2 regions of the Desulfosporosinus meridiei DSM 13257 genome follow, and region 1 is predicted to be linked to the other one. Evidence: predicted binding sites of a transcription regulator. Region 1 holds the regulator's gene; the other holds the start of a gene.
The links. The regulator CtsR, encoded in region 1, represses protease genes until heat stress. The targets are predictions, from matches to a motif close to AAGGTCAANNAAGGTCAAAT.

Region 1 (11,252 bases):
TGGTTGTCGATCACAGTTTTTACAAGTGGTTTAGCACATAAAGGACAATATATATAAGGTTTTGTATAATATGACATTGGCTGAGTTCCTTTCGACATACAGTTTGTTCTTTTTTCAATCTAAGGATCAGTTTTTGTAAGGTGTGCTTACCTTATGTAGTGGTTCATAAAATTAGTTAAAGTAACTACTGCTAATTAAGGCTTTGATTATTTCGGAAAGAGAGAAAGTTTTTAAGTGTTTTTCCATATATAAAAAATAAGATTAAAGATATACCCATAAAGCCAATTGCAAGGATCCAGACATTAGAGCCGCCACCGAAATCATACATTATCCCCCCTAGTAAGGGACCAATCATCCGCCCGCCGGAGGTAGCTCCCCCCACAACCCCTTGATAAGCACCTTCTTTTCCCGGCGGAGAGATTTGAGCTGCAGCTGCCGGTATTGCCGGCAAAATGAGCATTTCCCCTAGTGTTATAATAAACATGGCAATCACATAAGACATATAGGGTAATTGGCCTAAAAAAATCACATAGCCCAGGGTCATAAGAAGACTGCCTAGATAGAACTGGCGTTGGAAAGAGTTGGCCCATCTATGAATAATCCAAGTTAGTAATGGCTGTAATGTGACTATAAAAACGCCGTTTAGGGTCCAAAGAATACTGTAGGAAATTAAAGAGAAAGCTCGTTGGTTCATTACCACCGGCAAGATGGTCACAAGTTGTACGTAGGCTCCCCAGACTAGGAATATTCCTCCTGCTAAAGAAAACAGTACATTAAGGCTCCTATCTCTGGATAGTCTCTTAGCCTTTGACCTAGTCGGAACCGGTTTAGAATGAGTTTCTTGCTTAGAAATACCAATGAGTACTAAAAGCAGATAAATTAAGAAAGCCAGGGCATTAAGTGAGAAGATAAGACGAAATGATACTTGGGCAATCAATCCTCCTATAGCGGTACCAACAGCTACTCCGGCATTATTAGAAACATAAAGCAGATTGAATCCACGCCGCCCTCCTTCAGGCCAGATTGAATTTATAAGGGCGTTAAGTGGAATGAAGATGAAGGCTTGAGCTAAGCCAAAAAAGATAAGTGCAGGGACATAAACCTCCCAAATAGGCAGGAGCCCTATGGAACCGACGGAGAGAACAGCTCCCACGAGACCTATAATCATAATTCGTCTGGGTCCAAAACGATCCGCTAGGAAGCCACTGAAGATTTGGCCAATCAGAGAGACCGCTGATTGAATGGCAAGCAGTGTACCGGCTTCTGTTAATGTACGGTTTAATACAGAATGCATAAAGAGGCTATTTAAGGGCCACATCAAAGAATGCCCAGCCGATTGTGTAAATCCGCCAATAATTAAAATCATGACTGAGGGCGGAATATCTACAGGTTTGAATTTCAAAAGTAAGACCACCTTAGGTGTATAGTTTCCCTTCTATAATTAATTCGACATTCCTATAAGGAAACCTTCATAACTGCTTAAACCAAAATATCAAAGGTTTAGGACAAGATTTGCTGGCCTCATAGATCAGAAGTCAAAGTTTTTAAGCATAAAAAATGGGTCAGGTGTGAGAAACTACCGAAAAGGAGTGTGTGAATTATGAAATTCTCGGAAACTAAGACCTTTAGAAACTTAAGCGACGCCTTTGCGGGAGAGTCACAAGCGCGTAATCGTTATGCATTTTTTGCCGGAGTTGCCAAGAAAGAGGGGTATCAACATATCCAAGCTGTTTTTGAAGAAACGGCAGATAATGAGAAAGAGCATGCTAAGGTTTTTTATAAACTTCTTGTTGCGCACACAAAGGAAGAGACAGAGATTATCCATGTTGACGCCGATTATCCGTTGGTTTATAAAGATACCCTGACAAACTTAAAAGCTGCAGCAGCAGGAGAAAGGGAAGAGTGGGCTGAAATCTACTCAAAGTTTGCCGATATCGCCGCGCAGGAAGGTTTCTCTGATATATCAGCAGTCTTTAAGAAAATCGCCGAAGTCGAGAAGCATCATATGACACGGTTTGATCATTATGCTAAGGGGATTGAGCAGGGGACAATTTTCAAGAAAGATTCCCCAACAGTGTGGAAATGCACAAACTGCGGCTATATTCATGAAGGCCCTGAGGCACCGGGTCAATGTCCGGCTTGTGCTCATCCTCAGGGTTATTTTGAAGAACTGCCGGAGAAATATTAGGATAGCTGTGCTCAAACTTATAAATCTTGGTCTTTCAGCCCCACATTTCACCTAGCAGCAAAGCAAAAGCAGTCTCTTCCACTTCCATCGAAGTGAAAGCAGACTGCTTCTTAATTCTCAATGCCCTAAGGCACTTGTTTTTATAAGGAAAAACCTTGCAATCTTAGAAGAAAATATACATAATAGTAGTAAAATTTTCGGAATATTAAATAAAAACGAGGGGGGAAATGAGTGAGAACACCATTAACAGAGTTGCAAAAAAGAGTAGCGGATTTTCAAGTAAGTCTCCAGAATAAAGGTGTCGAAGGTGCGCTTTTGGTGCAAAGAGCAGATACTCTCTATTTTAGTGGAACAGCGCAAAATGTACATGTTTATATCCCGGATAAGGGAAAGCCAATTGTGCTGGCCTATCGCGATTTTGAGAGAGCGCAGAGAGAAAGTTCCTGGCAGGTGATTCCCCTCAAAGGGATATCAAAAATTCCTAAGGATATTCAAGAAGCAGGACTTCCTTTGCCAAGAGTGATGGGTTTAGAACTCGACGTTCTTCCGGTAAACAATTTTGAGCGTTATCGCAAATCCTTCCCGGAGATTACGTTGGTAGATATTTCCGGCGAAATCCGTCTGCAGCGTTCAATGAAATCAGACTGGGAGATAGCCAGACTGGAAGAGAGTGCCCAAATCATGTCATTAGTCATGGAATTCGCTAAGGAAGTTCTTCAGCCGGGTATGACAGAAGTTGAGCTAGAAGGTTTATTAGCAGGCAAAGCCAGAGCGCTAGGGCATGATGGGCTTGTCCGAATGAGAGGATTTAATTCAGAGTTGTATGTTGGAACAATAACCGCAGGTGCAGGCTCAACTGCACACAGTAGTTTTGATGCGCCGATAACCGGTTCAGGTATTTCAGTTGCTCATCCAAATGGCGCATCATTGCATGAGATTCAAATAGGTGAACCAATCGTTGTGGATATGGTAACGGTGGTCGATGGCTATCAAATTGATCAAACTAGAATATTAAGTTTGAAGCCTTTATCTCAAGAGCTTAGAATGGCCTATGAAACTGCCCGGCAGGTTGAAGAGAGAATCCGCAGTGCCTTAATTCCGGAAAGGATTGCCGGTGAGGTCTATGAGGAAATTCTAACGTGGGTTAGCGAGAATACTCCCTATGGAGAGAACTTTATGGGTTTTGGAACAAGCAGAGTTAGTTTTATTGGACATGGAGTGGGGCTAGAACTGGATGAACTTCCAACCATCAGTAAAGGGTCAAAGATAGTCTTAAAAAAGGGGATGGTTGTAGCAATCGAACCTAAGTTTGTTTTTCCGGGCATTGGAGCTGTCGGAATTGAAGATACTGTTGTCATCGAAGCTGAACTAGGCGCACGATATTTATCTACAACACCACGAGAATTAATTGAAGTCTAAACATGAAAAATGCCAGCTTAGCAACACTTTGCTGGGTTATATGAAGCTAAATGGCTTATAAAGGGCGATTATGTAAATATTTCAGGACAAACGTCCTTGCTTAAGCAGCAGGGATTTTTTTTGTGGGTCGCGAATTAGCATACGTGGACAAATTCTTTAGAGTACTTGATCCGAGACTAGTGGAGGCAACCATGAAAGAAAAATATGTATCGTTAAGTTCGAGGGAACTTCAGCTTATGCTACAGGGTACCTTACAATGGAATGACATATCCCCGCGAGTGACTTCATCAAAAACCGGGATGCGAAAGCTTGGTGAATCAACGGATAAACCGATAGATAATTTAATAGATAAACCATCGCATACCAAAGAGATAGAGCAAATTTGGGACGATTTTCCGCGGAAAGATGTTTATACTAAGCGCCTGGAAGGCCAACCGGTAATTTGGCTTTTAGGGAGTGTTGGTGTTTTAACCATATCTTCATGGTTTTACTTTGTTTTGTTCTCGAAGTAGGGTAACCCCTTGCATATTGTTCGTGAGGAAGGGCTAGTATAAATTATTAGTGCCTTCTTATTTTTTTTGTAAAAATCTTTGCAAATTTAATAGAATTTCGGTATCATATTAATAGAAGGTCAGGAAAGGTCAATAATCTAAAAAATACTAACTGACAAGGAGACATAAGCAATGGGAAACCTGGCGGATCGCATTGAAGAATACCTAAAGCAGATTTTAGAGAAGACGACAGAAGGTTACATTGTGTTACAAAGAAGCGAACTTGCAGGAGAGTTTGAATGTGTCCCATCTCAGATTAACTACGTATTAGATACTCGATTTACAGTTGAACGTGGCTACCTGGTGGAAAGTCGGCGGGGGGGCGGGGGGTATCTGAGGATTATTCGCCTGGGTCTCGGAATTGAGGGACAGTATCAGCAGGTTATGCGCCAATTGATTGGAGAACACCTCTCTCGTGATCGATCAAATGCTTTGGTTAACAGGCTCTTGGATGAGGAGTTGGTGACAATTCGGGAAGCGGCCTTGATTAAGAGCATCCTTTCAGGAAACAATTTAGCAGGAGAATTTAGAGACTGGGACACATTGCGTGCATCTCTAATGAAAGATATTTTAACAACACTGAGTCGAGATGATTTAGTCTAAAAGGGGGTTTTGAAATGCTTTGTCAGCATTGTAAACAAAAAGAAGCTATTATGCAATTTTTCATAACAGAGAATGGAAAAACTCGGGAAGTTCATCTTTGCGAGGCGTGTGCCAAAAATACCCAAGAGGTAAGTTTTGTCTTTCACCCAGCCATAGTTCCCGAGTTCTTACAGGCACTCTTTGGCTTTAATGCCCCTACAAAAGACCAACCGGCAGAGATGACCTGCCCTAAATGTGGAATCAGCTTTTCCCAAGTTACGCAAGTCGGAAAACTTGGCTGCAGTACCTGTTATGAAACCTTTGAAAAGCAGCTTGAACCATTGTTGAGGAGAGTTCATGGCGGTGGTCAAAATGTCGGAAAGATTCCGGCAAGACGGGGAGCAGATCTGAGAAATCGCCTGGAACAACGAAAACTTAAAGAAAAACTCCAAGCCTTGATTCAACAAGAAGCCTTTGAGGAGGCTGCTGTAGTAAGAGATCAGATCCGCGAATTTGAGCAATCAAAAGGAGGGGAAAAAAGTGATTCGTAAGGAATTATTGTTGCAGCATAGCGCCTGGATGAGTGAAACCGATTCTCCGGTTGTTATAAGCAGCCGGGTGAGGTTAGCACGTAACCTTGAGGATTTCCCTTTTCCCCATGGGCTTAATTCAGAAGGGGCTGCTCAGGTTGAAAAAACAGTTGCCAAGGTGTTGACGGATAATGAGGGTAATAATGTTGATCTGATTTATATACCTTTAACAGAACTGAATACTATTGAACAACAAGTTCTTATCGAAAAACATCTGATTAGTCCAAGTCTGGGAGGGGCCACTGGGGCTAGGGGTGTAGCCTTGGCTCCTGATCATCGCTATGCGGTAATGGTCAATGAGGAAGATCATCTGCGAATTCAAGTGCTTTTGCCAGGAAATCAACTTCTGGAATCTCATCGTTTAGCAACAGGTCTCGATGATTTATTAGAAGCAAAGCTTGATTTTGCTTATAGAGAGAGTCAAGGATATCTAACCTCTTGTCCTACTAATGTAGGGACAGGGTTAAGAGCTTCGGTTATGGTTCATTTGCCGGGACTTGTTATCACAAAACAAGTTCAACAGGTTTTAGGTGCAGTGACTCGTTTGGGGCTTGCTGTACGTGGGTTATATGGTGAGGGGTCACAAGCCTTTGGGCACATCTATCAAATCTCGAACCAAATTACTCTCGGCAAAAGTGAAGAAGACATTCTCTCTCATTTGGATGCGGTAACCGGACAGATTGTTGAGCATGAACTACAGGCGAGAGATCTTCTTCGCCGACAAACTCCAATGCTGTTAGAAGATAAGGTCTGGAGAGCCAGGGGAACTTTGCAGAACGCTCGATTGCTCTCCTCTGAAGATGCAATGCATCTTTTATCCCATGATCGCTTAGGTACAGACATGGGTTTATTGCCTAAAACTAAAGATTGTTTTGCAACCTTAATTGTTGATACCCGCCCGGGGTGCTTACAGTATATCCTTGATCGAGAACTTGATCCCGGTCTGCGGGATCAGGAACGGGCACGTTTGGTACGAGAACGGATCGCGTAGACAGGTTTAGACATCTGAATAAATGAAATCATAGAAGTATAGGCAAAGGACAGAAAGGATGAAAGATAATGAAGGGACGTTATACTGAACGAGCACAAAAGGTATTAGCGATTGCCCAAGAAGAAGCCAAAAGAATGGGGCATCAAGTTGTAGGGACTGAGCACGTTTTATTGGGACTTATTCAAGAAGGAGAAGGTATTGCTGCCCAAGCTCTAACGGGAATGAACTTAGATCTTGCAAAGATACTAAGTCAGATTGAACAAATCACGGGAGTTGGTCAGGCAATTAAAGGGGAGGTTGGTTTCACTCCTCGGGTAAAAAGAGTCTTAGAATTGGCTAATGAGGAAGCTCATCGCCAAGAAGTTAATTATATAGGAACTGAGCACTTACTTTTGGGTCTCATCATGGAAGGAGAGGGAATTGCTGCTCGTATCTTAGCAAATCTTAATGTAAGTCCTGAAAGGGTATGGAAACAAGTTGCCAAATTACTGGGTGGAGAGTTTGATGAAGCTGCCATACCGGTTTCCAACTCAGTTCCGGCTTCCAAAAATGCCGGCTCAGTGACTACGCCAGCCTTAAATGAGTTTGGAAGAGATCTGACTTTACAAGCCCGGGAAGGACGTTTGGATCCTGTAATCGGAAGGGAAAAGGAAATAGAGCGAGTCATACAGGTCTTGAGTCGGCGCACCAAAAATAATCCGGCTTTAATTGGGGAGCCGGGCGTGGGAAAAACCGCTATTGCCGAAGGGTTAGCTCAAGGGATTGTTAATAATCGAGTTCCCGAAATTTTAGTAAATAAGCGAGTCATTACCTTAGACTTGTCAGCCATGGTCGCCGGAAGTAAATATCGCGGTGAATTTGAGGAGCGGCTTAAGAAAGTTATGGAAGAGATTCGGGCCGACGGAAACATCATTTTGTTCATCGATGAATTGCATACCTTGATAGGGGCCGGTGCTGCTGAAGGCGCAATTGACGCTGCCAATATCTTAAAGCCTGCTTTAGCTAGAGGTGAATTACAGTGCATTGGAGCTACCACTCTTGAGGAATATCGGAAATATATTGAGAAGGATTCTGCTTTAGAGCGTCGCTTCCAGCCTATTTCAGTGGGTGAGCCGACGGTAGAGGAAGCCATTATCATACTGCGCGGCTTAAGAGATCGCTATGAGGCTCATCATCGGGTGAAAATCACTGATGAATCCATTGAAGCTGCTGCCCGTTTATCCGATCGCTATATCTCGGATCGCTTTCTGCCTGATAAAGCAATTGATTTAATGGATGAAGCAGCTTCCCGGGTTCGACTGGCTAGTTTTACGGCACCACCTGATCTGAAATTACTTGAGGAAGAAGCGGAACGTTTAAAGAAAGAGAAAGAAGCGGCTGTTTCTAGTCAGGAGTTCGAGAAGGCTGCGGGATTACGTGATCAGGAGCAAAAATTACGAGCTGAATTAGCTGAGCAGCGTGGGGCTTGGGAGCATCAGCGCTATAAAGAAAACGCAATGGTTACAGGGGATGATATTGCTCAGATTGTTGCCAGTTGGACGGGGATTCCGGTCAAGAAACTTGCTGAAGAAGAAAGTGAACGTCTTCTGCATCTTGAAGATCTTTTGCACCAAAGACTCATTGGACAGGAAGATGCAGTCACGGCAGTAGCTCGAGCTGTTCGCAGAGCGAGGGCGGGCTTAAAAGATCCTAAGAGACCTATCGGCTCCTTTATATTCCTTGGGCCAACAGGTGTCGGAAAAACTGAGCTGGGGCGAGCTTTAGCTGAGGGGATGTTTGGAGACGAGAAAGCTCTTATCCGTATTGACATGTCAGAGTATATGGAAAAACACGCGGTTTCTCGCCTTGTGGGAGCACCTCCGGGATACGTTGGACATGATGAAGGAGGGCAGCTCACAGAGGCGGTAAGACGTAAACCCTATAGTGTTGTCTTGCTTGATGAAATCGAAAAAGCCCATCCTGAAGCATTCAATATCTTACTCCAAGTCCTAGAAGATGGACGCTTAACAGATACCAAAGGAAGAACCGTTGACTTTAGAAATACTGTAATCATCATGACTTCTAATGTCGGCTCTTCCTTCCTGAAAAAAGAAGCAATGGGCTTCGCACCTAAAAAAGATGAAAAGACTGATTATAAAAATATGCGCGGACATGTAATGGAAGAATTAAAGCGCTCCTTCCGCCCGGAGTTTTTAAATCGGATTGACGAGATAGTAGTCTTCCATTCCCTCCAAGATGAACACCTACTGAAGATTGCTGACATCTTAACGCGCCAAGTCAATAAGCGCTTGAGTGAGAATGGCTTGGAACTACAGGTCGAGCAGAGTGCCATTGAACTAATTGCCAAAGAGGGTAATGATCCCATTTTTGGAGCGCGGCCTTTGCGCAGAGCAATTCAAAGATTAATTGAAGATGCACTTTCTGAAAAAATACTTGAAGGGGTCTTTAAAGCCGGAGACCGAATTATTGTTGAAGCAGAAGAGGGAAAAATGAAATTTTCCCAAGGTTAATGCTCGCTAATTCCAGAGAATAATAACGAACGACATAAAAGGAGCAATGCGAATGTTGCTCCTTTTATTCTGCCTTTATAATGTAGGAATAAAGAGTATAATTAATTCAAGGCATACAGAAATCGTCTTCCAGAAATGAGGCGTTCGATGAAGATTAAAGTTATTTATCGGTGTTCAAATTGCGGCTCCGAAAGCCTTAGATGGTTAGGAAAGTGTCCAAAGTGTGAAGAATGGAATACTTTAGAGGAGACAGTAAGTCAGCCTAAAACTATGCCCCCCCAAAGTCAGAGAAAGTCTTCGCCGAAGAGGTTGTTCGAGGTCTTGGCGGGTAATAGCGATAGAATTGTAACCGGTATCAGTGAATTCAACCGAGTACTGGGTGGTGGCATTGTTAAGGATTCGATCATTATCTTGACTGCTAGACCCGGCGCAGGAAAGTCGACGTTGCTGTTACAAGTCGCTGATGATGTTGCTAATAAGGGTTATAGAGTCTTGTATGCTTCAGCCGAAGAAAGTGATAGTCAAATCAAAAATCGTTCTGATAGAATTCTCAATGGCGCTAGGAGTAGCATCTGGGTATTATCTGATACGAGCATGAACCACGTTTTAGCTTCAATTGAGGAGCTTGATCCGGATTTAATTATTATTGACAGTATACAGACCTTTTCCTTGGAAGAGCACAATTCCCGCCCGGGTTCACCTATTCAGACAATGGAGTGTGCCAACGAACTCCTGAAAATCGCAAAGAACAACAATCGGCCCAGAGCAGTAATCATGGTTGGGCAAATGACGAAGGATGATGAAATTGCCGGACTTCGTGCTCTGGAACATTTGGTAGATGCTGTCTTGATTCTAAACGGTGAAAATGGGGAAGAATTACGGGGAGCTTGGTGTTCGAAGAATCGATTTGGAAGTACAGGAGAAATAGGCTTTTTTTCAATGACAGAAGAAGGGATGCAATCCATTGATAATCCTTCAGAGTTCTTTATGACTCAAAGAGGAGAAGGGCAAACCGTTTCGGGATGTGCTTTGACGGTAATCAAAGAGGGGACGCGGCCAATTATTGTTGAAGTGGAAAGCCTTGTCTCCAAATCCTTTACCCCCTATCCGTCGAGAATAGCAGAGTGCTTGAGAAGAGATCAGTTAAACACCTTGATTTCCATCTTGGAGCAAAGAGGCAGAATCAGTCTCTACGATAAAAATGTAGTTATTAAAACCACAGGAGGTCTCCAGCTTAAAGAACAATCTGTCAGTCTGGCAATTATCATGTGCATTGTTTCTTCTGTCAAAGAGCGGGCAATCCCCAATGATACAGTATTTGTAGCAGATGTAGGACTTACCGGAGAACTAAAAAAGGTACCTGCTATTGAGGCTAGAATTCGGGAGATTGACAGAATGGGGTTTAAGCGAGCTTATATTGCTAAAAACTCTATGCGGGATATTTCAAAATTCAAGAATGTAGAGATTATTGAGAAAAATACTCTTTATGAGGTTATTATGGATTTAAAGATGAAGGATAGAGTTAAGACTGAAACAGTATTTCAAAGTACTGAAGATGAAGAAAGATTTTTTACTCATGAGTAACGTGTTGGGGCATGAGATTTTAAAGAAGTAGTGTGTTTCGCTTTACCAGGCCGTATCGGTCTGGTTTCTTTTGTCTTAGCTGAGGTCGATAATCTTTCCTTGCTTTATGCCCGTTGGCAATCTCCTTGCAACGGGCATTTCTAAGGCCCGGATGTCCGGGTGGATCCAGTATGCCCTGCGCCCCTATAGTTGTCATCCTGTGGCTATAATTACCAGGGCTTTTATTCCACAAGAGCGTTGAAAAACCAAGTGGCCCAAGTATATAATTAATATGTTATGCAGATACATAAGTAAATAATAATTTCGATATCCCTGACAAGTCAACACAGTGAAGCTAGTCTAAGGGGGAATTAGATTGAACTATGAATTATTGAAGACCTCTGCGCCTGAGTTTAGAGACGCTTCTTTGAGACAAGAGCTGGGAAGGGAAAAGTGTAAAATACTAGATAAGTACCAACTAAGAAGCAACACTAGACTGTATTGGGAGCGATATTATGAACATCAACCCATTCAGGAGTACTTTAGTCACAAATTTGCCAGAAAGGCATCTCCCTTGGGTATGATTTTTTATATTTATAAACTTTGCTATGCCAAGGTAAAATATTTTCAGCAAAATTGGGGGGAGTTTGTTCCCTGCATTTATAATTGGCAGGTTGGGTTGTTTGAAGAGACCGAATTGTGGGATTTGGAATTTATCAGACATTCCAGATCAGGACTTATTTTGGATTTAAGGAATTTGGCCCGAATTACCAAATATGAAGATTTTTTGGCTTTATGTGATTATCTCAACTGGCAGGGGGTGGGAAGGCCTATTGGCGCACCCATTTTATAATGATC
Region 2 (11,252 bases), 2.4 Mb from region 1:
ATTTGATCTAATTCATAGGGATCACTGGTAATTTCCATACGCATCCGTGCACCAGCTTCATCAATTAAATCAATAGCTTTATCAGGAAGAAAACGATCACTAATATAGCGATCTGATAATACTGCAGCAGCTATAATTGCGCCATCGGTGATTCGTACCCCGTGGTGAGTTTCATAGCGTTCTTTAAGACCCCTCAGAATCGATATAGTATCTTCAACCGTAGGCGCATCAACCATAATCGGTTGGAATCGTCTCTCAAGAGCAGCATCCTTCTCAATGTACTTTCGATATTCAGCGAGTGTTGTAGCCCCCAGCATGCTGAGTTCTCCCCGGGCAAGCATTGGCTTAAGCATGTTACTGGCATCCATCGCACCCTCAGCTGCCCCTGCACCAACTACAGTATGCAACTCATCTATAAATAATATTACATCATCACGATCCTGGATTTCTTTGAGTACAGCTTTTAACCGTTCTTCAAATTCTCCTCGATATTTTGCCCCGGCAATTAAAGTTCCCATATCAAGTGAAATCACCTGTTTATCTTTGATTGCTTCAGGCACATCTCCCCTAACAATTCTTTGGGCTAACCCTTCAACAATTGCAGTTTTCCCTACCCCCGGCTCACCGATCAGAACCGGATTATTCTTAGTCCGCCTAGAAAGAGTTTGAATAACTCGGCGGATTTCTTCGTCACGGCCAATAACCGGATCAAGTCGACCTCGCCTTGCTTGTCGTACTAAATTTAGTCCATATTGCTCGAGGGCTGCATAAGTTCCTTCTGGGTTTGGACTTGTAACCCGCTGAGTACCTCTGATTTCACGCAAGGCCTGAAGTAATTTTTCTCTAGTCAATCCGGCTTGCTTGAGTACCTTTTCCGCCGCTCCTCCAGATTTTTCCCAAATTCCAAGCAAAAGATGTTCTGTGCTTACATATTCATCCCCAAAAGGAGCCATCTCATCATGAGCTGCCACCAATACATTTCTTAGACGAGGAGAGATACTCATTTGCACATTGCTTCCACTAATTCGTGGAAAACGGTTAAGCTCTTGACGAATCGTCGAGATTAGACTGCCGACTGCTATACCTAATTTCGTTAAAACCTGAGGAATAACTCCATCACCTTGCTCTAATAGGGTGAGCAAAAGGTGTTCAGGCTCTACTAAACTGTTTCCATTTCGTTCGGCCATTGTTTGCGCTTCTGAAATTGCTTCCTGAGATTTCTGGGTAAAACGGTTTGTGTCAAATGACATAATGTTCTCACTCCTTTTTAAGCTGGTTAATAGTTATTCTGGCTGGGGATTTTTAAATTACTTTATACCTCGATTTGCCGCCAATTCACGAAGGGCTGAAAGCTCTGGATCACTCATATTATCAGGTAATTTAATTGTAACTTCGACAAAGAGATCTCCGTGCTGAGTGGACTTTTCTAAATTAGGCATTCCTTTACCTTTTAAGCGAAATTTCTTTCCACTTTGAGAAAGGGGAGGAACTTTTAGCAAGACTTCCCCATCGAATGTTCGGATACTTACTTCACCGCCGGTAATAGCTCTATAGAAATCAACTGGAATTTCAGTCCTTAAGTTATCCCCTTCTCGAACAAAACTCGAATGAGGGCTAACGATTATGATTAGATATAGATTACCTGCCGGTCCGCCAGATATGCCAGCTCCACCTTGACCTGATAGTCTTACTTTCGAACCTGTTCGCACACCCTTTGGAATCTTGGCCTCGATTTGTTTATCTCCAGTTTTAACGACTCTTGTAGTTCCGGCATAAGATTCTTCGAGGGTTACTTGAACCTCCACTTCTAGATCCTGACCTGGTCGAGGACGCCCAACAGTTCCACCTCCGCCAAACCCCCGTCCTGCTCCTCCAATTCCCCCGAAAAGCGTAGAAAAGAAATCTGAATAACCTTCCCCGCCAAAACTGAATCCTCCGGTTCTACCTGTACCACCAAATAGATCTGCAATATCTTCCGGAGACATAGTGTAGGTATATCCTCCACTCCCACCACTAGGGTTGGACTGCCAACGATCCCAATTATAGTCCCCTCTTCCTCCCCGAGCTTTCCATTGTTGGTAGTCTTGACGGAGTTCATCGTACTTACGTCGTTTTTCAGGATCACTGATTGCTTGATAGGCTTCTGTTGCCTCTTTAAATTTCTCTTCGGCACCCTTATCGCCTGGATTAACATCAGGGTGATATTTTTTAGCTAATTTCTGATAGGCTTTTTTTATTGTCTTTTCGTCGGCATCAGGCGAAACTCCTAAGCTGACATAGTAATCTTTAAAATCCATAAAATCACCTCATAAACTCATCTAAGTATTGTTTATATAATAACTATTCCCAACAATTTTCTATCCTAAAATTTTTTAACAAGATTTATACTATTAAGATTCTCAGTAATTTTTACTTGTTATCCAAATTATAGTTCATTTAAGCCCAAAGGTCAATATTGGTCAGAGATTTTCTTGACCAATATTGACCTTTGGGTTACATTACGATAGGTTATCATTGATTTTGGGATATCCTATTTCAAGTTGAGTATCTCTAATCTTAATCTCCCATCCTCCAGTTCACCTCTATAACATCAAAGCAAAAAACGGCCTCTTCCACTTCGCCAGTGGAAACAGACCGTTCTTAACATGAAACATTGTTATTAATATCCCCATAAACATAGTATACTTGGCATCAGTCTAAACTGGATCGGACCATGTCCGGGCTGCTCTCCATCCAGATCAAGCAAAATCCTTTGATCAGATGATACTACCACGGATTGACCTCTATATACCCCAACTCCAGGGATTTTTAGATGGGTTCCTCGATATATCTTAGGAATATTTCTTAATATTGTCCAAGTTGAGAAATCACCTAAAACCACAACATCGAATAGAGCATCATCTAACTCAGCATGTGGCGCGATCATCATCCCACCGCCGATATAACGACCGTTTGCAACCATAATACTATTAAGACGACCACTGCATATGACTTTCCCATCAATTTCGCAGCTCATCATCTTATTGCGATACTTAAAAATGCTTATAACTGAACCGATTAGAAAGGAGAGCTTCCCTCCAAGGAGTTTACTTTGTTGGTTAACTCGTGCGACGGTTTCCCCACCTAAACCAACATCAGCAACATTGAGAAAATATCTTTGAAGCTGCTTTCCGTAGTTATCGTAAAAGAGTACTTCCCCAACATCTACTTGACGCTTATTGCCTCGTTTTAAGATTTGAATAAAACCCTCAATCCCTTTAGGAATTTGTAATGTGCGAATAAAGTCACAGCCGGTGCCATGTGAAAAAACAGCCAGTTCAGCCTGTGGATTAATAAGCAGATTATCTGAGAAGAAACCGTTGACCACCTCATTCATGGTTCCGTCTCCTCCCACAGAGATAATATGTGTATACCCGTCATTCAAGAGATTTCGGGTGATACGGGTACCCTCACCCGGTCCAGTCGTATAAGTATAATCAATAAGATATCCTTCATCACGCAGACGTTTAAGATAGTGGGGCCATCGTTTCCGAGTTTTGCCGTTCGCGGAATGCGGATTAACAATAGCGAACCATCGGCTACTTTTATGCATTTAGATAATTCTCCCCTTTTGGTAGCGCCTCATCTCGGGAGAATTCGACGTTTACTATAAAATTCCTTTATTATAATTCTCCAGCTCGAATTTTAGCTATTCGAAACATGACATCTTCTTTTACGCCATGAAGTAAATCCTCAGCCTCCTCCAAGGTAGCTCCTTTCACGGAGAAGTAAAATTTAATTTTTGGCTCCGTTCCGGAGGGACGCACCATCACAAACCCGCCTTCTGCAAAAGAATATCTTAATACATTGGAACGCGGAAGTTTAAGAGAATAGTTTTCACCGGTTCTTAAGTCTTTTCCCATTCTCTGTTCATAATCATCTACTCTTCCAATCAAGATGCCACACATTTCGTGGATATCCAAGTTTCGAAAAGAATCCATTATTAAAGCTATTTCTTCTTTACCACGTTTACCTTCGAAAGTCAGGGATTCTTGATCCTCTAGATAATAACCAAATTGTTGATAGATACTATCAAGAACAGCAAAGAAATTACGTTTCTCTACCTGTTGATAATAAAGTGCCGCTTCAGCTAAGATAACCGAAGCTATAATTGCGTCTTTATCTCTAACAAAGTCCCCAGCTAAATATCCATAACTCTCTTCAAAGCCAAATTGGAAGGAACCCCAGCCTCCTTCCTCCATTTCCTTTTCTTTTTCAGCAATGAATTTAAACCCAGTCAGCACATTCTCTGCGCGAACATTAAAATATTGCGCAACTTGATCAGCCAAGTCTGTTGAAGCGACTGTTTTGATGATTGCTGCATTGTCTGGTAGAATTCCTAAGGCTTTCTTCTGAGATAAAATATAATAAGTTAGAATAATTCCGATTTGATTTCCGGTCAGCTGCACATAGTCCCCTTCAGGAGTGCGTAAAGCAACTCCTAAACGATCAGCATCAGGGTCAGTTGCCAGTAATAAATCTGCCTCAAGATTATTACCATATTTTCGGGCAAGTTCAAAAGTTGCTGGAATTTCAGGGTTGGGATAGGGAACTGTCGTGAAGTTAGGGTCGGGATGTTCTTGTTCTGCTACAACAGTGACTGAACTAAAACCAAGTTCAGCTAGTGCCTTTCGAACGAGCATATTTCCTGCTCCATGCAGAGGGGTATAAACAATTTTAAGGTCTTTACCTTTTTGTTTGTCAAGTTCAGGATATAGTACCAGCTCATGAACCCGGGCAAGATAAGGCTCATCAATATCCTGACCGATTATTTGCAGTAAACCGAGCTGTTTAGCTTCTTCAACTGAAAGAGTCTCAATACCAAGCCAGCTCTCACGAGCGTTAATACGAGCAAGAATTTGATCTGCTTTCGCCGGTGGTACCTGACCACCATCTTCCCAATATACTTTATAGCCATTATAGGATTTTGGATTGTGACTTGCAGTAACTACAATCCCTGCTAAGGCCTGTAAATAACGTACAGCAAACGATAACTCTGGTGTGGGACGAAGTGCCTCAAACAGATATACTTTGATTCCATTACGTGCCAGCACTAAGGCTGCTTCGAGTGCGAATTCAGGTGAGAACCTCCGCGAATCATAGGCAATAACGACTCCACGCTTCATGCCCTCTTCCCCTTGATCACAAACACACTCTGCTAAACCTTGAGTTACCTTTCGGATGACATATTTATTCATCCGATTTGTGCCCGCACCAATAATTCCTCTTAGCCCACCCGTTCCGAATTCTAAATCCGTATAAAAACGCTCCTCAATTTCTTGTGGATCGATAATGTTTTTGAGCTCTAATCTTGTCTCTTCATCAAAGTAGGAATTTTCCGACCATAAGCGATATCGATCTTGAATGCTCACCCAATAATCCTCCTTTTTGTATTCATGGATTGTTTCCAATTGAAACAATCCCGGCAACTGGATAATCTTCCCTATTAAGTGAGTATAGCATACCGAAACTTAGTTTAACAACTCAGTTAATTGCTAGATAGTATTATAGTAATAAGAGCGATAAGTTAGTCTACAAAAAAGCTCAGTCTATGACTGAGCTACGACAACTGGAGAAATTATAACACCTACAAGCCCAGGGCCTGTATGAACGCCCATGACCGGGCTAATCTGGTTAAAGAACAATTCTTCTATATTGGGTAGTTCTTTGGCTTTCTGCCATAGCTTGCGCGCTTCCTGTTCAGCCCCACCATGTACAATAGCCACAAGATATTGACCTGCTTGAGTGCTTTCAATCAAAATATCAAATAATTTTTTAAGAGATTGATCCCGCCCTCTAACTTTAGCATATGTAATATATTTGCCTTCTGAATTTACAGAAATAATTGGTTTAATATTGAGTAGCTCACCTATAGTACCGGATACATATCCTATACGTCCACCACGTTTAAGATATTCTAATGTAGATAAGACGAAATATAGTTTAGTTTTGCCGGAAACGCTTTGTGCTATCTTAACTATTTCTTGAAAGTCTGTCGAGGTCTGAAGTTTTCGAGCAGCTTCCAAAACGGGAAAACCCAGCCCCATTGAAAGCGCTTTTGAATCCATAACTTCGATTTTCATTTCTTTAAATTCTCTCGCAACTTGACTTACTGTCTCGTAAGTGCCACTTAGACCACTTGATATATGCATAGAGAGAACATGTGTATAGTTTTCATCTCTCAGTCGGCTAAACAAATTTGAAATTTCTGCAGGGGACGGTAGAGATGTTGTGGGAACTTCAACATCCATATTATCATATACCTCATTAGGACTGATATTTAGCCCATCAAGATACTCTCGGTCTTTATAAACAACATGCAATGGAAGAATTTCAATTCCAAGTTCCTCTGTCATGTCATTATTAAGATCGCTTGTGCTATCTGTGACAATTGCAATTTTAGGGTCTGAGTTTTGTCGCATGAAGCCTTGTTCCTTTCATAAAAGCATAATACTGTAATAATTAGTATAACATAATGAGCTATGATTCGACTAGATAAGTTTTTCTAATATTTAGGATATCAGTAACGATCGAGTGGCTCTATGTACTTCTAGGAATGCCTCAGGGGATTTTTCAATATCTCCAGCCTGATCAATCCCACTATATAAGCATGCCTTAGAGTATTGAATATCCAACATATGAAAAAAAGTCTTTATAGAACGCTCTGCACATTCAAAAACATTGGGCAACATTGTTCCTGCTGTAGAAATAAACAAACCCCTTCGCTCAGGTCCTGCCGGCTTAACCAATGTTTGATTGAGAAGATATTTACGAGCCCAGAAGGTTTGCATTCGATCTATCATAGTTTTTGTTTGAGAGTTAATCCCCATAAAATATATCGGAGCAGCAATAATTAAGCGATTGCAGTTTACCAACTTGTCTTGGAGTATTAAGATATCATCACGTATTACACAAATTCCTTTTGTAGAGCAAGCTCCGCATCCTTGGCAAGGGTTAATCTTAAGATCTGTCAGATAAATCAACTCTGCTTGATGTCCCTCAGTGTGAGCATCTTTTATGCTTTCTAATAGTAATCTGGTCGTATTGCCGTTTCTCCGCGGACTACAGGCTATCCCTAAAACTGATAAAGCCATATGTCTTCACTCCATTCACTAAATTACTCACTAAGTACAAAAGCGAGGTTCTTAGCACTTAAGAATCTCGCTTTCATATTTGGCTTTTTCCGAATGGGTCTAAGCTAATTAGGTTACACTTTAGGATTAGAATCCGGGTCAAAATACCGCTCCCTTTCTGTAACTATCTTATATTACTTATCCTTTTTCATGAATTCGCCTTTGGGTCTGAGTTGGCTTGATGGATTCTAGTCCTACAGACTCCAAAATTGCATTAATCATTAATTGATCTTTTTGTGTCATAAGCATTCTTCCTTTCCATTTAGTTAACAATTGATTATATATCATTTTTGATAAAATTACAAGTATTTAGAAAAAATTATAAAAGTTTACAACAGAAATAATTTTCATTACGGACTAACAACAAAAATCTTATCAGCTGTACAGATACCGACCCGCTTTTAATTATCCGGACTTAAATAGTTTATGCACGGGTTACTAACTTTATGACAATTCAAGACACATTTCATATTGGTTTGCAGTTGGGTTTATCCCATACAAGCTAAGAGCCGTAGAAATCCAATCATTAGGTTGATTGATAAGCGACAAGACAGAATCGGTGCGATGTAGGATCGCCGAGAGAATTTCCTTTGCTCCAGCTAAGTTAGAACTCCATACATCAAGCAATAATCCAGACTTATCACAGCTAAGTAAGGCACCAGCAGTTTCAGAATCATTTAGAAATGCCTTATAAGTGCTATAACGTCTTAGATACCTTTCTCTTCTCTGCCAAGCAGGGCTGAAAAAAGAGTGACTGCGATTAATAAAATACTCATCTAGTGTAGTTGAGAACACCGGAGGAATCCTAAGAATTTCATTTTTACACTCCTTAATATTCAGGGTACGATAGACATTAAGTTGGCGGGTATTGACAAAACCTATCGCTTGATAAGCTTTACGTGCATAATTCTGTTCTAATACTTCCAAGTAGATTTTTTTCAGAAAGATACTTTTTGCCAAATTTAATTGTGATCCCAGTAGTATTTTAAAAAGACCATTATTACGGTATGCAGGGTCAATACATGCCCCAGCAATCCATCCCTCATTTTTATCAATGGCAAGCAAAGTAAATCCTACAACACGCCTGTCGTGGTAAATGGCTGTGGAATATTCCAAAGAAACTCGACTTAACTCAAGCCAAACTTTCATATGTTCTCTTGAATATGACATATTATAATAATAACCAAGCCAACATCGATTCCATATTTCAGTAATCTCCTGCAAGTTAAGATTGGCAAGTGTTTCAACATGTACATTTCTAATATTTATCTCCAAAATTATATCCCACAATTCTGTATTTGTTTTAAGCTTCATATTATGAGTGATTACTAATAGTATATACTTGATTTCATGTACAGGAAATAATTATTTGCCACTTGCCTAATATTTACTTATAGTTAAATTGAGATGAGAAAGGTGGTATGTAAATGACAACTTCATATATTAGTAAGAAGGAACTAGTATTTGCGCAAGAACTACTTGACTTTATTGAACAAAGCCCATCATCTTTCCATGCCGTAGACAGCATAAAAGCCCTCCTTATCCCAGAAGGATTTCAGGAATTATCATTATCAAACAAATGGACATTACACCCTGGCGGAAAGTATTTTGTTACTCGCAATAATTCTGCGCTTCTGGCCTTCATTGTGGGCTCGGGAGAACCGGAGAAACATGGTTTTCGTCTCGTTGCAGCTCATACAGATAGCCCTACCTTCCGCGTCAAACCTTTACCCGAGATGTCAGTCGAGGGTAAATATCTAAAATTGAATGTGGAGGCCTATGGTGGCCCGATCCTTAATACTTGGCTTGACCGCCCTCTTTCACTGGCAGGTCGCATAATTAAACGGGGGGGTTCTCCGTTTACGCCTGAAAGCATTCTTTATCGTAGCCCTCAGCCCTTGCTAGTCATCCCAAATATATCGATTCATATGAACCGCAGAGTTAATGAGGGTTTAGAATTAAATAAACAAAAGGATATGCTGCCCTTATTGGCTCAAATCACCGAAGGTTTACAAAAAGAAGGGCTTCTGATTAACCATCTTGCCAAAAAGCTGAACTGTCTGCCAGAAGATATCCTGGACTTTGACCTATTCTTGTATGAAGCAGAAAAAGGGTGTCTTGTAGGACTTCAACAAGAGTTCATATCAAGTTCACGTTTAGATGATTTAGCTATGATCCATGCGGGAGCACAAGCCATGGCCAAGGCAAAACAGACATTACCAACTCAAGTGCTCATCTGCTTTGACCATGAGGAATGTGGAAGCACCACAAGGCAAGGTGCAGCATCACCTCTGCTTTCTCATGTATTAGAACGTATTATACTTGCCTTTAAAAAAGATCGTGAGGCTTACTTTCGTGCCATTGAGCATTCGTTTCTAATTTCTGCTGATATGGCACATGCTCTTCATCCTAATGCCAGCGAAAAGCATGATCCGATTAATCATCCAGTTCTTAACGGCGGTCCGGTTATAAAAATAAGTGCCAATCAAAGTTACACTACTGATGCTGAATCTTCAGCAATTTTTTCTTCCCTCTGCGAAGCTGTAGCAGTTCCCGTTCAGAAATTTGTCAATCGGTCCGATGAACGTGGAGGATCAACCATTGGCCCTATATCTAGTACACAGCTAGATATTCGTGCCGTAGATATTGGAAATCCTATCCTAGCTATGCATTCTGTTCGCGAGCTTGGAGGCGTCAAAGATCACTTAGCAATTACAAAAGTCTTAAGTGCATTCTATGAATCTCTTTAAAGGCACAGGCTATTCAGGAGGTCGTCTCTCTACTATAAATCACATCTCTCTATAGCGAGAAGCTATTTGTAGTACCAGAACGTTGTTTATGTAAATCCATTTCATAGATTTTAACAATCATGTTTGACAACTCATCCCCAGTAAAAGGCTTAACGATATAATCTCGAGCACCAGCCTTCATTGCACTTATTAAGTATGCCTGTTCACTTTGAACTGACATGATAATAACTGAGCAATCCGGCACACGTTGGGCAAGAAGTTCAGTGGTACGTATTCCATCCATTTCTGGCATATTTATGTCCATCAAGATAATATCCGGTCTTTTGGCCTCAGTAAACAATATCGCTTCAGATCCTGATCCAACATCACCTAATACCTCAATATCGTTTTTAAACTGAAGCAACCGCCGGATACTGTTCCGGGTGTCACTGATATCATCGACAATCAATACACTGATGCGTTTCACAGTAGTCCTCCTTACTTTCACTTATCAAATATTGTGGACTCTACAATAGTAATCATTTTTGACTCCCATGTGTCTCCTCTGAGTGAAGAACCCTACTGCTTGCAGTAGGGTTAGTTTTAAACGCAACCTTAGAAAAGGAATCTTGACGAGAATATCAAACTCATTTAAGATTATTCAATTTTGAGGCTCTTAATTTTTCAGGTATTCCTTTTCTACTTCTGTGGGGCTGGCTATACTCCGGTAATAATTCTGTACTTGTACTTCTTATTATAAGTCCGGATTATATATCAAGATATAAGGCAATAGTCGCGAAAACGCAAAAGAAGTCCTAGTCTTTGGTCCTAACTTTCTGAGGCCTGTCTTCATGCTATCCAAGACCTCTAGATAAAACAAAAATAGATAGGGCTTTTAGAGCTCTACCTACCTGTAGCTATATGTATTCTTCTATTATTGAAGACTAGATAGACATTTTTGTACAAATTCCGGGGCATAATTGCTGCGCACAGCAACAATCTGATCAGATGTTGAACCTAATGGCAAAAAGATTGCAACCACTTCAGTAAGGTCATAGATTTTTTCGCCGCTAAACTGGCATATTAAATAACCATTTTCTTTCAAAAGAGCTTCAAGTCTCTGAATGCCAACAATTCTATCTGGAAGTGCTCCCAAATAATTATGACTCAACTATATCACCTGTCTTTCGGTTTTTAGACTTTAGAGTTAGGACTAACTTTTAGTTAATAAGTTATTAGGCAATTTTATTCTTATGCAATTAAGCTGATTATTATTACAAACAAAGATTTCTTGTGTTTCGAGCCAAAGCTTTAGCAATCTGGCATTGCACTCATTGTCTTTCAAAATCAG

Region 2: the regulator CtsR is predicted to act here: its motif matches at 2,446-2,465, upstream of DESMER_RS12305 (DnaJ C-terminal domain-containing protein).

What each region holds. Positions count from the first base shown of each region.
Region 1 covers NC_018515.1:196,428-207,679, forward strand. The annotation lists gene DESMER_RS00960 (NUDIX domain-containing protein) at 1-77, opposite strand, end outside; gene DESMER_RS00965 (MDR family MFS transporter) at 191-1,402, opposite strand; gene rbr (rubrerythrin) at 1,601-2,188, shown strand; gene DESMER_RS00975 (M24 family metallopeptidase) at 2,420-3,607, shown strand; gene DESMER_RS00980 (hypothetical protein) at 3,799-4,119, shown strand; gene DESMER_RS00985 (CtsR family transcriptional regulator) at 4,291-4,761, shown strand; gene DESMER_RS00990 (UvrB/UvrC motif-containing protein) at 4,776-5,291, shown strand; gene DESMER_RS00995 (protein arginine kinase) at 5,281-6,321, shown strand; gene DESMER_RS01000 (ATP-dependent Clp protease ATP-binding subunit) at 6,390-8,831, shown strand; gene radA (DNA repair protein RadA) at 8,979-10,415, shown strand; gene DESMER_RS01010 (hypothetical protein) at 10,771-11,247, shown strand.
Region 2 covers NC_018515.1:2,682,560-2,693,811, forward strand. The annotation lists gene clpB (ATP-dependent chaperone ClpB) at 1-1,250, opposite strand, end outside; gene DESMER_RS12305 (DnaJ C-terminal domain-containing protein) at 1,308-2,297, opposite strand; gene DESMER_RS12310 (diacylglycerol/lipid kinase family protein) at 2,660-3,592, opposite strand; gene DESMER_RS12315 (phospho-sugar mutase) at 3,663-5,411, opposite strand; gene DESMER_RS12320 (DegV family protein) at 5,589-6,461, opposite strand; gene DESMER_RS12325 (flavodoxin family protein) at 6,552-7,133, opposite strand; gene DESMER_RS12330 (GNAT family N-acetyltransferase) at 7,617-8,447, opposite strand; gene DESMER_RS12335 (M18 family aminopeptidase) at 8,600-9,922, shown strand; gene DESMER_RS12340 (response regulator) at 9,972-10,388, opposite strand; gene DESMER_RS12345 (hypothetical protein) at 10,836-11,072, opposite strand.